Regions from separate parts of the Faecalicoccus sp. LCP19S3_E2 genome, predicted to be linked through region 2. Evidence: a T-box and tRNA genes for the amino acid it is inferred to sense, from the RefSeq annotation. Region 2 holds a T-box; the other holds one or more tRNA genes.
What was found. A T-box is a leader RNA that pairs with one kind of tRNA and senses whether it is charged. The one in region 2 lies ahead of metG (methionine--tRNA ligase), so its partner is inferred to be a tRNA-Met.
Positions count from the first base shown of each region.

Region 1: it has a tRNA-Met gene. The T-box ahead of metG (methionine--tRNA ligase) is inferred to sense a tRNA for this amino acid. The anticodon was not compared.

Region 1 covers NZ_JBQKEP010000010.1:16,681-22,856, forward strand. Annotated here, with positions in the region: gene ACTQX6_RS09280 (ABC transporter ATP-binding protein) at 1-83, shown strand, start outside; gene ACTQX6_RS09285 (hypothetical protein) at 76-1,650, shown strand; gene ACTQX6_RS09290 (hypothetical protein) at 1,681-2,046, opposite strand; gene ACTQX6_RS09295 (M56 family metallopeptidase) at 2,253-3,362, shown strand; tRNA gene ACTQX6_RS09300 (tRNA-Arg) at 3,505-3,581, shown strand; tRNA gene ACTQX6_RS09305 (tRNA-Pro) at 3,595-3,671, shown strand; tRNA gene ACTQX6_RS09310 (tRNA-Met) at 3,686-3,762, shown strand; tRNA gene ACTQX6_RS09315 (tRNA-Ile) at 3,774-3,850, shown strand; tRNA gene ACTQX6_RS09320 (tRNA-Ser) at 3,865-3,955, shown strand; tRNA gene ACTQX6_RS09325 (tRNA-Met) at 3,976-4,052, shown strand; tRNA gene ACTQX6_RS09330 (tRNA-Phe) at 4,056-4,131, shown strand; gene ACTQX6_RS09335 (MFS transporter) at 4,404-5,741, shown strand; gene ACTQX6_RS09340 (MFS transporter) at 5,738-6,176, shown strand, end outside.
Region 2 covers NZ_JBQKEP010000001.1:37,809-43,984, reverse strand. Annotated here, with positions in the region: gene ACTQX6_RS00280 (hypothetical protein) at 1-377, shown strand, start outside; gene ACTQX6_RS00275 (PHP domain-containing protein) at 469-1,965, shown strand; T-box leader at 2,036-2,247, shown strand; gene metG (methionine--tRNA ligase) at 2,281-4,215, shown strand; gene ACTQX6_RS00265 (hypothetical protein) at 4,217-4,417, shown strand; gene ACTQX6_RS00260 (hypothetical protein) at 4,454-4,762, shown strand; gene ACTQX6_RS00255 (sugar O-acetyltransferase) at 4,767-5,351, shown strand; gene metK (methionine adenosyltransferase) at 5,548-6,176, shown strand, end outside.

The DNA of each region.
Region 1 (6,176 bases), on a different contig from region 2:
TGGAAGAAATGCCGGAAAAAGAAAGCGAAGCTGAATTGAAAGCGGATATTTTGCGTATCCTGCAAGAGGAAGATCATGCGTAAGGTATTTTGGATCTCTTTTCGTCTGCGAATGACGTATCGAATCAACTCTATCTTATATGCGATTCGTCAGGTTCCGGGATTAAAACGCATATTATCGGTCAGTCTTTATGGAAAGACCGGCTTAAAGATGGTCTTCACAGTATTGGCATTATTGTGGGAAATCGTATCGATCTTTATCAACAAAGGATTGTATGTTGCCATCTGTATCTATTGCCCGGTTGTCTTGATGGCATCAAAACAGCCGAGTTTAGCGATCATCCATATTTTGTTCTTTTTAAGCATTGCCGGAGCCATTTCAAACAATACGATGTTTGATCCGACAAAGGATAAATACTATGCGATGATTTCCTTACGGATGGATGCCAAAGCCTATACTTTGACCGATTACACGTATTCGATGATCAAGATTCTGATGGGCATGGGTGCTTCTTTGTTGGTTGTCTGCCTGTGGTATCCGATTCCATGGTACTATTGTCTGATTGTTCCTTTTTACATCATCGCGGCTAAAACAATCAGCGCCGCCTGGTCTTTATATCGCTTTGAAACTAAAAAGATCCTTCGCAATGAGAATAGTCCGGTTAAACTGATTTGGACTTTGATTCTGACTTGTTGGGTTTTAGCTTATGGTGCACTCTTTGCCGGTTTCTTTTTGCCGGAGATCGCATATCTTGTTTTGATGACCATGGTGATCGTTGTCGGTATTGGTGTCTGTCCTTATGTTTTGAAATTTCAAAGATATAAAGAAATGTATCGCCTTTTACTACAAAAAGGGCCGGTTCAGATCAAGGCCAGCATGAAGGAAGTGCAGAACAAAAACTCCTGGGATATGATCAGCCAGGATCAAAAGATCACCAGTCAGAAAACGGGTTATGCGTATTTTAATGATTTATTCATCAAGCGGCATAAAAGGATTTTATGGCGTTCCAGCAAGCGCATGACGTTAATTTGTGTGGGTATTGTAGTATTCACCGGGATATTGGAAGTTTTCTTGGCAGAGGCAAGAGAAGTGGTACAAGGCTTTGTGTTGAACTATCTTCCCTATTTTGTGTTCATCCTGTATTCGTTTAACTCCTCTAAATCTGTCGTGCAGGCGATGTTTCGCAATTGTGATCACAGTATGTTGACATATTCCTTTTATCGCAGGTCGGATGTGATCTTATCTTTGTTTCGCTTGCGATTACGCTCTTTGATTGTGATCAATTTAATGCCGGCCTTGGTATTAGCCATTGGCCTGCCGATCCTTTTGGCAATCAGTCAGGCCGATGAAAGTATTTGGGTTTATCCCATCGTATTTATTTGTATTGTATCAACGAGCATTTTCTTTTCCATTCATTATTTGACAAGTTATTATCTTTTGCAGCCATATAATGAATTTACCGAAACCAAGAGCGCAACCTATGGTATCGTCATGTCATTGACCTACATTGTGTGCTTTGCGTTTATCTATATCCATATGAGCACCTATGTCTTTGGAACAATCATGTCACTTTTCTGCATACTCTATATTTTAATTGCGTATAAACTGGTTTATGCGAAAGCTCCGAAAACATTTCGCTTACGACGATAAAAAAACGACAGGACTTGACGTCTTGTCGTTTTATGCTTTTACGACCTTAAACTGCAGAGTTTTGATTTCATCTTTATACGCAATGGAAACTTGATACGTACCACATTCTAAATAGTCTTTTCCTTTAGAAACAACGTTACAGTTTTCATCCAATGTATATTTTTCACGATCTAATAAAGGTGAGTATAAAATCGCCTTTTTTAAGACTTCGGAAGATACGCTGGAGTCTAAAAAATTCTCTACTTTCAGATTTACAATTTCCCCTTTTTGATAAACAATGTTCGAACGAACCGGCAAGATATCCGCATGGGAACATGCACTGATAAACAAGCCAAAAATAACAGCCGCCAATGACAGGAGGATAGAACCCCGGACTATGATTTGTTTCCCCTTCATGAATGTAAAACCCCTTAATGATAAATCCCCTTTCGTAGCTGTATTATAGCACAATACAATCGCTGAATTTTATAAAATTTTCTTAATTTTTTTGTTCGATTTAAGAATCAATAGAAAGCCTGTTTTATGTCCTCATGAAATCTTAATGTTCTTTTTGAAAGAATTAGGATATAATAAATTTATAACGGGGGGGGGGTTATAATTTTATGCATATATCTGCTTCTTCGATTTTTATTACTTTATTAATGGCATTGGGGATGATTCTGCTTTTTTATGTTTTGATACAGAAAAAGAAGACACATCTTCTATTTCGGACGGATCTTTTGATATTGTTGGCGATGATCATATGGGGCCGTCTTTTTTTACCGGTGGAATTTCCTTTTACTATAACGATTGCGTTTAGTGCTTTGATGAATCCTTTACAGGCTCTTTTAAACACTGTGGTATTCGGCCATCGGTTTGGCGAAGTGATCATGATTCTCTGGTTTGTGGGGATGATAGCTACCGCTCTTCATTCTTTATATATGTTAAAAAGGATGTTTGATCTACAAAAGATCATTCAAAAGAAAAGTGAAGTGTTTCATATTTCTGATTTCATGAAGGTGAATCCAAAAAACGATTATCCGGTTTGGAAGACGGATTTAATCGAAGTTCCTATGGTTTTAGGATGGCAAAAAGTGATCCTGTTACCAAATGTTTCTTATTCACAAAAGGAAATAGAACACATTTTATCGCATGAGCAGCAGCACATTCTAAATCATGATATATGGATCAAACAGCTGATGAATCTTTTAACGATCGTATATTGGTGGTTTTTACCGGTGTACTGGCTGAAAAATCAAGTTCAGATCGTATTGGAGATGCGTGTAGATGAAAAAGTAACACGTTCTATGACACAGGAGAAAATGTTGGACTATGTTTCCACTTTAGTGGAAATGAACGAGAAGATAACTAAAAATGTGTTACAGAAGAGATTGCGATTTTCATCGAGCTTTTTCTTAGCGGAAAATAGAAATGTTTTATCGTATCGTGTTCAATATCTTTTAGAATCCAAACAGAAGAAAAAGACAAATAAAGGTATTTTACTGTTTGTGTTTATGCTTCCTGTTTTCACAAATCTTGTCATTTTTGAGCCTTATCATGAAAATGCTCCTGGAACCGAAGGAACATGGAGCGAGCAAGAAATGCAGGAGCAGGGATATTTGATTCATCATCAAGATGGAACTTATACTTTTTGTATAGATGGGCAACAGGCGACTATACAAAATATAAAAGATCCTATCTTTGAAAATATAAAAGTGATAGAGGAGGAATAATGGGTTATGAAAATGGTTCTGTGAAATCATCGAAGGCATCTTTTTTTGACAGATAGATACGACAATCCGTGTAAAATTTAAAAAAAGGCATTGCAAAAGGGGAAAGGCTGTGCTATATTAATTGAGCACTGATTGTGTATGTGCGCCCATAGCTCAATTGGATAGAGCGTTTGACTACGGATCAAAAGGTTGTGGGTTCGACTCCTGCTGGGCGCGCCATTTATTTTGTTTTCGGGACGTAGCACAGCTTGGTAGTGCACTTGATTTGGGATCAAGGGGTCGCAGGTTCAAATCCTGTCGTCCCGACCACTTTCTAAATTTTTGGCTGGGTAGCTTAGTTGGCTAGAGCATCCGGTTCATACCCGGAAGGTCGTGAGTTCGAGTCTCACTCCAGCCACCAACGAGTTTAATGGACCCTTAGCTCAGTTGGTCAGAGCATCCGGCTCATAACCGGCGGGTCGTAGGTTCGAGTCCTACAGGGTCCACCAATTTTAATACGATTGGAGAAGTACCCAAGTGGCTGAAGGGTCCGGTCTTGAAAACCGGTAGGTCGTTAGCGCGGCGCCTGGGTTCGAATCCCAGCTTCTCCGCCATTCAAGTTAATATTTCACATCGCGGGGTAGAGCAGTCTGGTAGCTCGTCGGGCTCATAACCCGGAGGTCGTTGGTTCAAATCCTTCCCCCGCAACCAAATGGTCTCATAGCTCAGTTGGTAGAGCAAAGGACTGAAAATCCTTGTGTCGTTGGTTCGATTCCGACTGAGACCACCACTTATGAAAATGAGTCTTTATCACATTCGATAAAGGCTTTTTTTGTTTTCTGAGTGTTCAATCGGGAATCTGTGTGAAAAGTATGATTTCTAGATTCAAATTAAGATGGATTTTTCCTTATTATTGAAAATAGATTTGCCCAACTTATTACTTCTTAATTAGGATTTTTTCGATGAAAAATCATTATGAAAATTCATGAAACAAAAATGAAAAAAATATTTGATATATTACTGGTATAAACGTATAATGAAAGCTGTTTTTAGGAGGGTGTAATGGAGACAATAAGGGAAAAGAGAAATATTCTTTGCTTCATTATAAGTTATGTCATCAATAATCTGGCAAGTGGTGTTTTATATGATACTTATGTGAATTATTTACAGGAAGTACAAGTCTCAATTGCGACATCTTTTTGGGCTTTTTACGGATATGCGACATTTATCAGTGCCTTGTTGTTATTGGCTGTACCTAAAATAGGCTATAAAAAACTGCTGCTGTTTTGTTCGCTAGGAACATCGTTTGCGTTTTTTGGGGCTATCTTTCTACAATATGACTGGGTGCTCTACGCTGCGACATTACTGGCTTTAACAGGTGTACAACTTCATTTTATTATGCTAAGTCCTTTTATTGCCTGTTATACTGAACATCTGGGCCTAAAAAAAATAAATTGGTACACAAGAACGTACTATATGGGATACATTGGTTATTTTATTGCCACTTATTTAGGGGGAGCTTTTGTGGTCAAAGCTTTTTCGATGGTTTCTGGCATTACATATTCTGCAGCGCAGGAAGCAACGCGATATATTACGCAGTTATCCAATGCCATGTATGCGAATTATATGATGGGGAATGAAATCGTATTATTTCTATTTGGCTGCATTTCTTTGATTTCATTAATTCCTGTATTGTTCATCAAAGAAAAGAAAGAAGACTTTATGACACATGAATTCCAAGAGAAGATTTCATGGAAGCAAAAAATAAGAGGGATTTCAGAGGTTTTATTAAATCGTTATTCCAGAGCTTATTTATTATATTGGGCTTTGATTTCTTTTGCGATGGGATTGTTTACATCGTATTATACCGTGTATTTGAATCGAAACCTGCATATTGATAAAGCTACATCTTCTTTAATTGTTTCGATTTCGTATATTGCCATTGTGTTGTTTATGTTTTTTACACCTAAGTGTGTGAAGAGATTTGGTAAAGTAGGTACGATCTTTTTTACAGTGATGGCTTCTATACCGTTTATGATCTTGATCGGATGTGGAAATTATCTGGGGGATTTTGTAGTCCCTGTTGTAGGTGGTGCTTTATTTATTCGAGCCGGTCTTGCCAACTTATCCAGTCCGGTCGATAGTTCCTTGTCTATGGATGTCATTCCTAAATCGATTCGTCCTATTTATACTTCGCTGGTGAATTTCATGGCGGGAATCGTTAGTATTTTAAGTGGTTACTTTACGGGTGGTTATTTATTTTTAGAACAATCTGGCTATCAGAAAGCTTATTTTATTGCCGCCGGACTTTATGCGGTTGCAGGCATAGTTCTTTATAAGGGATTACATTCCTTTAATCATAAAGAAGATCAAATTGTTAAACAGGAGGAGAGTTTATGAAAAACTTATTAGCAAAGCTCGGTTTTGGAGAGAAATTATCCAAAAATATTTGGGCGATTCTTATTGTTGCCTTTAGTGGAGCCATCATATACGGATTGCCATATTTCCGTTTTGATTATTATGATGCCTACTTGGCAACGTATCATTTAACTAATACACAGATAGGCGTTTTTGGCAGCATCTTAGGTATATTTGGGATGATTTCTTATCTGTTTGGAGGGGTTGTGGCCGACCGCTTCTCAACACGAATTATTTTGACTGTTTCTTTGATTGGAACCGGTCTTGGTGGTTTTGTTCATTTGTTGCCACTTAACTATTATGGATTGGTAGCGCTGTATGCTTTCTGGGGAATTTCAAGTTTATTTGCCTTTTGGCCGGCCTGTGTAAAAGCGGTGCGTATTTTGTCCGGTTCAGATGATCAGGGAAAAGCTTATG
Region 2 (6,176 bases):
CTTTAGAGTTAAACACACTGGATCCGGATGTACAAAATTTTATCAAAAATTATCTGATGGATGCCAATGGCAATCTTTATACTTCGGTAACGATGTATAACTATCGTCAGATCTTATCGGGTGTTGCCGGTTATTCGGATTTATCCACTGATAAGGTTTCACAGTTAAATTCTTATTTGTTGGCCAATGGAAGCCAGAGATATTTCTCTTTGGTCAATCAGTGCCAGCGTATTGAAAATCAGGGAAGTACATTGACAAAAAGACCGGTCGTAGATACATCGACTTCCAGCGGATTTGGATTATATGGAGCTTTAATGGCTTTATCTTCCGTTGGATTTGGCTTTTTGATCAAACGTAAGAAAGAAAAGAATCTGTAAGAGATCGTCAAAGCGGCGATCTTTTTTTCTGCCTTTCTTTGTATAAGGAATTTTTGTATAATAGAAGACAGGAAAGGTTTGTGATAGAACCATGGTCATCAAAGAGTATAGTTTAAAAGATTTGACTACAGCCTATTTTCAGAAAAAATCACAGCTGTATCGTTCCGGCGGATATCGTCATGCCAAGTATTTAAGGCGTAATTTTGAAGACTATCAGGCACATTTTTTTGCCTTTTTAATGGATATCAATGTATGCCTGTTGCCGGTATATATATGGGTCATTGAGTTTTTGTTGATTCTTTGTGGATTGATCCCACCTAATTTCTTTGATCTTTTGTTTTATATCATGTATGCCCTGTTGTTTGTTGTCAGCGTGTTATTGTTGCCGATATTTTCGGCTCGCTGTAAAGGGCAGTCGATCGGATATGTCTTTACTGATTTAAAGCTGGTAAAGAAAAACAAAGAAGAAGCATCAGCTTTAAAAGTCATCTTTCGACAGATGGTTGGCTTTGGGATTCCGCTTATGGTTTTCGGTTTCTTCTTCCAGACTTTTGGCATCGTATTATGGTGGCTTGTCAATGGCCTGGTAGCTCTGTTGACGCCTTGTCAACAGACGTTGGTCGATCTGTTCTTTAATACCGTTACTGTACGTGAGCCAATCACCAATATTCGCTTTGAACAGGAAGTAAAAGAAGAAATCAAAGCCGATGTAACGCCAATTGATTTGCATATTCGCTCAAATTACAGCGATGATGCATCGAATGATGTCGAAGAAATCTTTAAAGAAGCCAAACAGCTTGGCATGGAAACAATATCGATCACCGATCATAACTGTGCCAGAGCCAATGCGGCTGCCAGTCGATTTGCACCACTTTATGGCATACAATATATACCGGGAGTGGAAATCGATGCACAATATCGCAGTACTCGAATTCGTATTTTGGGATACTACATCGACTGGTCTCATGAAATCTTTGATGATTTGGAAAGAGAATCCTTGATGCGTGAAAAGAAGATGTCGATCGAACGTGTGCAGCGATTTGAAAAACTGGCAAAGGTAAAGATCGATACAAGATCCATCATGGAGAATTCAAGATTTCAGACGATTACACCAACGGATATCACAAACATGGTGTTTAATAATGCGCAGGTGCGTTCAATGCCGTTGGTAAAAAAATACGTGGATGCTTATGAACCAAAAGAAGCAATGCGTCGTTTCCGCAAGGATGTATTTGGTAAGAATGGTCCTTGTTACGTGCATTGTACCTATCCGGCAGCTAAAGAGATCATTCAAGCTATTCATGAAGCCGGAGGTATTGCGATTTTGGCAAGCTGGCATCTGGATTCCATCAGTGATGATCTGATTGAGGAAATCATGCGTTTAGGTATGGATGGTATCGAATGCTTCAGTCCGGATATTCGTGAAGAAACAATGGCTTCTGCCATTCGAATCGCTCAGAAGTATAAAGCGTTTATCTCCTGTGGAAGTGATTATCACGGAACGACAAAACCGGATCGTCATTTGGGTGTTACCAATTGTCCGGCCAAGGCTTTACCGTTGGTTCGCATTTTGACCAAAGCAGCTTAAAGAAGGTGTTTTCGCCTTCTTTTTTCTATGTACTTGTTTAAACAAAATTTCTATCGTATAATACAGGCATTAAAAGGCAAAGAAAAGTAGAGTACCATTTGGACTGTGCAAAGAGAGCAGAAGTTTGGTGAAATTCTGTGACAGAAAAGATGGGAACATGGACTTGGAGCCGTTCTTTTGAATAATGTAGAAAGAAACGTAGCCGGCGTTAACGGCCAATGAGGTATTTGTAATCTATACAGATACGAACTAAGGTGGTACCACGAAGCTTTCGTCCTTGGGAGGAAGGCTTTTTTTATTTTATAGGAGGACAATATGGAAAATAAAGGACCTTTTTATTTAACAACCGCAATCGCCTATACATCCGGAAGACCTCATATCGGAAATACGTATGAGATCATTTTAAGTGATGCGATTGCCCGCTTTAAAAGAGCACAGGGATACGATGTGTTCTTCCAGACCGGAACCGATGAACACGGTATCAAAATTGAAGAAAAGGCGAAGGAAGCCGGTGTATCCTGCCAGGAATTTGTCGATTCCATTTCGACAAAGATTCGCTCCAACTGGGATCTGATGAATACCAGCTATGATTACTTTATCCGTACTACGGACAAAGATCATATGAAGCGTGTACAGAAGATCTTTCGCAAGCTGTATGAACAGGGTGATATTTATAAAGGAGTGTATGAAGGATGGTATTGTACACCATGTGAGTCATTCTGGACGGAATCGCAGTTAGTGGACGGTAAATGTCCGGATTGTGGAAGACCGGTACAAAAAGCCAAAGAAGAAGCTTACTTCTTAAATTTACAGAAATATGCTGATCGCTTGATTCAATACATTGAAGAGCATCCGGATTTTATTCAGCCGGAATCTCGTAAAAACGAGATGTTGAATAACTTCTTACGCCCAGGATTACAAGATCTTTGTGTATCCAGAACTTCCTTTAAATGGGGAATTCCGGTTGATTTTGATGAAGGTCATATCGTTTATGTATGGATCGATGCGTTATCCAACTATATCACTTCATTAGGCTATGATGCCTATGGCAACAGTGATCCAAAGTATAAAAAATACTGGCCGGCTACCCACATCATCGGAAAAGACATACTGCGTTTCCATACAATCTACTGGCCGATTATCCTGATGGCTTTAGGAGAACCATTGCCAAAGAAAGTCTTCGGACATCCATGGCTTTTGATCGGGGATGGAAAAATGTCCAAATCTAAGGGAAATGTTATTTATGCCGAAGATTTGGTACGTCATTTTGGTGTGGATGCGGTGCGTTACTATTGCCTGCATGAAATGCCGTTTGCACAGGATGGAACGATCACATGGGAGTTGGTCGTAGAAAGAATCAATTCCGATCTGGCTAATATTTTAGGAAATCTGGTTTCTCGTACGGTAGCGATGTCCAATAAATATTTTGACGGACAGATTCTAAATCCAAATGTTGAAGAAGATGTTGATAAAGAATTGATCGAACTAGCCCAGAACACGTTATCTAAAGTGGAAGCCAAAATGGAAGAACTGCGTGTGGGGGATGCGTTAGATGAAATCTTTACGCTGCTTCGTCGCTCCAATAAATACATTGATCAGACGATGCCTTGGGCGCTGGCCAAGGAAGAAGATAAAAAAGATCGTTTGGCAACCGTATTGTATAATTTATTGGAATCCATTCGTATCAGTGCTGTTTTATTGAAGAGCTTCCTGCCGGAAACAGCGGATAAGATCTTAGATACATTACATACGAACCAACGTGATTTTGATTCGATTCAGACTTTCGGACAGTTAGAAACAGGCATCCAGGTAGAAAAGAAACCGGAAGTTCTGTTTGCCCGTATTGATGAAAAGAAATTCATGGAAGAACTGAATAAAGAATTGGAAGCGCAAAAAGAAGAAAAACCAAAGAAAGAAGAAATTAAAGAAGAAATCACGATCGATGATTTCTCCAAAGTGGAATTAAAGGTCGGGACGATCATTGAATGTGAAAAACATCCTAAAGCCGATCGTCTTCTGGTGGAAAAAATCGATATGGGTGAAGAGATTCGTCAGGTGGTCAGTGGGATTGCCAATACTTATAAACCGGAAGAGTTGATTGGAAAACAGGTTATTGTCGTGACCAATTTAAAACCGGTTAAACTGCGTGGTGTTGATAGTAACGGAATGATTCTTTGTGCAAGCTCTGAAAAGGGATTGTCGATTATCAGTCCGGTAACAGAGATGCCAAACGGTACAGTTGTACGTTAATATGAGTGATCGACAAAAGGTTTTGTTTCGACAGATGCAGCTGGTGATCTTAGGGCTTGTGATTTTGATTGGCGGTATCGTGGCCGATCATCAGGCATTTCGCATCATTGGGATCATCGTATTGATTCTGGGAATTGTTAGATGTTATTCCTTTTGGAAGCTGTTAAAGAAACTGGAACAGGAAGAAGATACAGAGGCTTGATGCCAACTGTATCTTTTTTTGTGCTACACTAAAGCTATGAAAAAAATCTTGGAGAATTTTGCCAGTGGAATCTATGATTCACTGAAAGAAAAAGAAGAAACCAATGTATTTCTCTATTCGGAAATAGAAGTGTATGTTATCGAACTGTTTCGCTCCTTTGTCAACAAAAGTGCTGTATTGATCGGTATCTTGATCGTATCTGTTTTTTTGATCGTGCAAAAGATTGATGCTTCCTGGTTCTTTTGTACCGCCCTGATTTTCTGGTTTGCATGGTTACTTTCAACCAGTGTTATACGACGTTTTTATATAGAGTTTCAAAGAAGACAGAAGAAAAAAGGAGAGTAGTATGATGACGGAAAAAGAAAAGATGTTGGCAGGTCAACTGTATGACTGCGGTGATACTGAGCTATTGGCTCAATGGCATAAAGCCAAAGATCTGGTGTGTGAATACAATCAAATTCCATCCAATGACGGTGTAAAAAAAGCAGAAATTTTAAAAGAGCTTTTAGGCGGTCAGGGGAAGAATTTATGGATCACACCACCTTTTTATGTTGATTATGGAGAAAATATATATTTTGGTGATAACTGTGAAGTGAATATGAACTGTACTTTTTTAGATGATAATGAGATTCATATCGGAGATAATGCTCTGATTGCACCGAATGTACAGATTTATACGGCTTTTCATCCTACAAATGCTTTGGATCGATTTGGTGAACCAAAGGAAGATGGCCCCTTTGCGTTTTGTAAGACACAGACGGCGCCGGTATATATTGGGAAGAATGTCTGGATCGGCGGTGGTGTTGTTATTTTACCAGGCGTACATATTGGAAATAATGTAGTGATTGGAGCTGGTAATGTTGTCACCAAAGATATACCCGATAACAGCGTTGCCTGCGGAAATCCATGTCGTGTGATTCGAGAAAATAAATGATGCTTTTGGTTGTCAAAGAGAATCCTTTGTGATTAAATAGTAATGCATTATCAAGAGATGGGTTAGAGAGTTAGCTCGTTGATCCCACGCCAACCTGATATCGGCAGATATTAAGGTGGTCCTGCTAACAGACGATAAGAAGTATCTTGATTTCGACATACTTCTTAGGAAGTATGTTTTTTTATGGAGGAACAGTATGAAAAACTATATCTTTACCAGTGAGAGTGTTACCGAAGGACATCCGGACAAGATTTGTGATCAGATTGCCGATCGTATCCTGGATGCCGCTTTAGAGCAGGATCCTTATTCCAATATGGCTGTGGAATGTACGATCAAGGATGATTTTGTGTTGATTTATGGAGAAGCCAATACCCAAGCTGATATTGACTATGAAGCCATTGCCTTAAAAGAAATTCGTCGTATCGGTTATACCGAAGATTACAAGGTGCATGTTGTTGTCAACCAACAGTCTCCGGAAATTCACAATGCGGTCAATCGAGATGAAATCTGTGCCGGTGACCAGGGAATCATGTTTGGATATGCCTGTGATGAAAGTCGCGAATACATGCCGTTGACGATTTATTATGCGCATAAGCTGGCTCGTCAGCTGACAAAGGTTCGCCGTGAAAATCCGATCTTGAAACCAGACGGAAAAACACAGGTTTCGGTTGAATATGAAAATGATGAGATCAAACGTATCGATACGATCGTTGTCTCCACCCAGCATGATGCCAGCGCGACACAGGAAGAAATTCGCGAGTTGATCATGAATGAGGTCATTAAACCGAGTATCAATGAAAAGTTTTTGGACGAAAACACAAAATA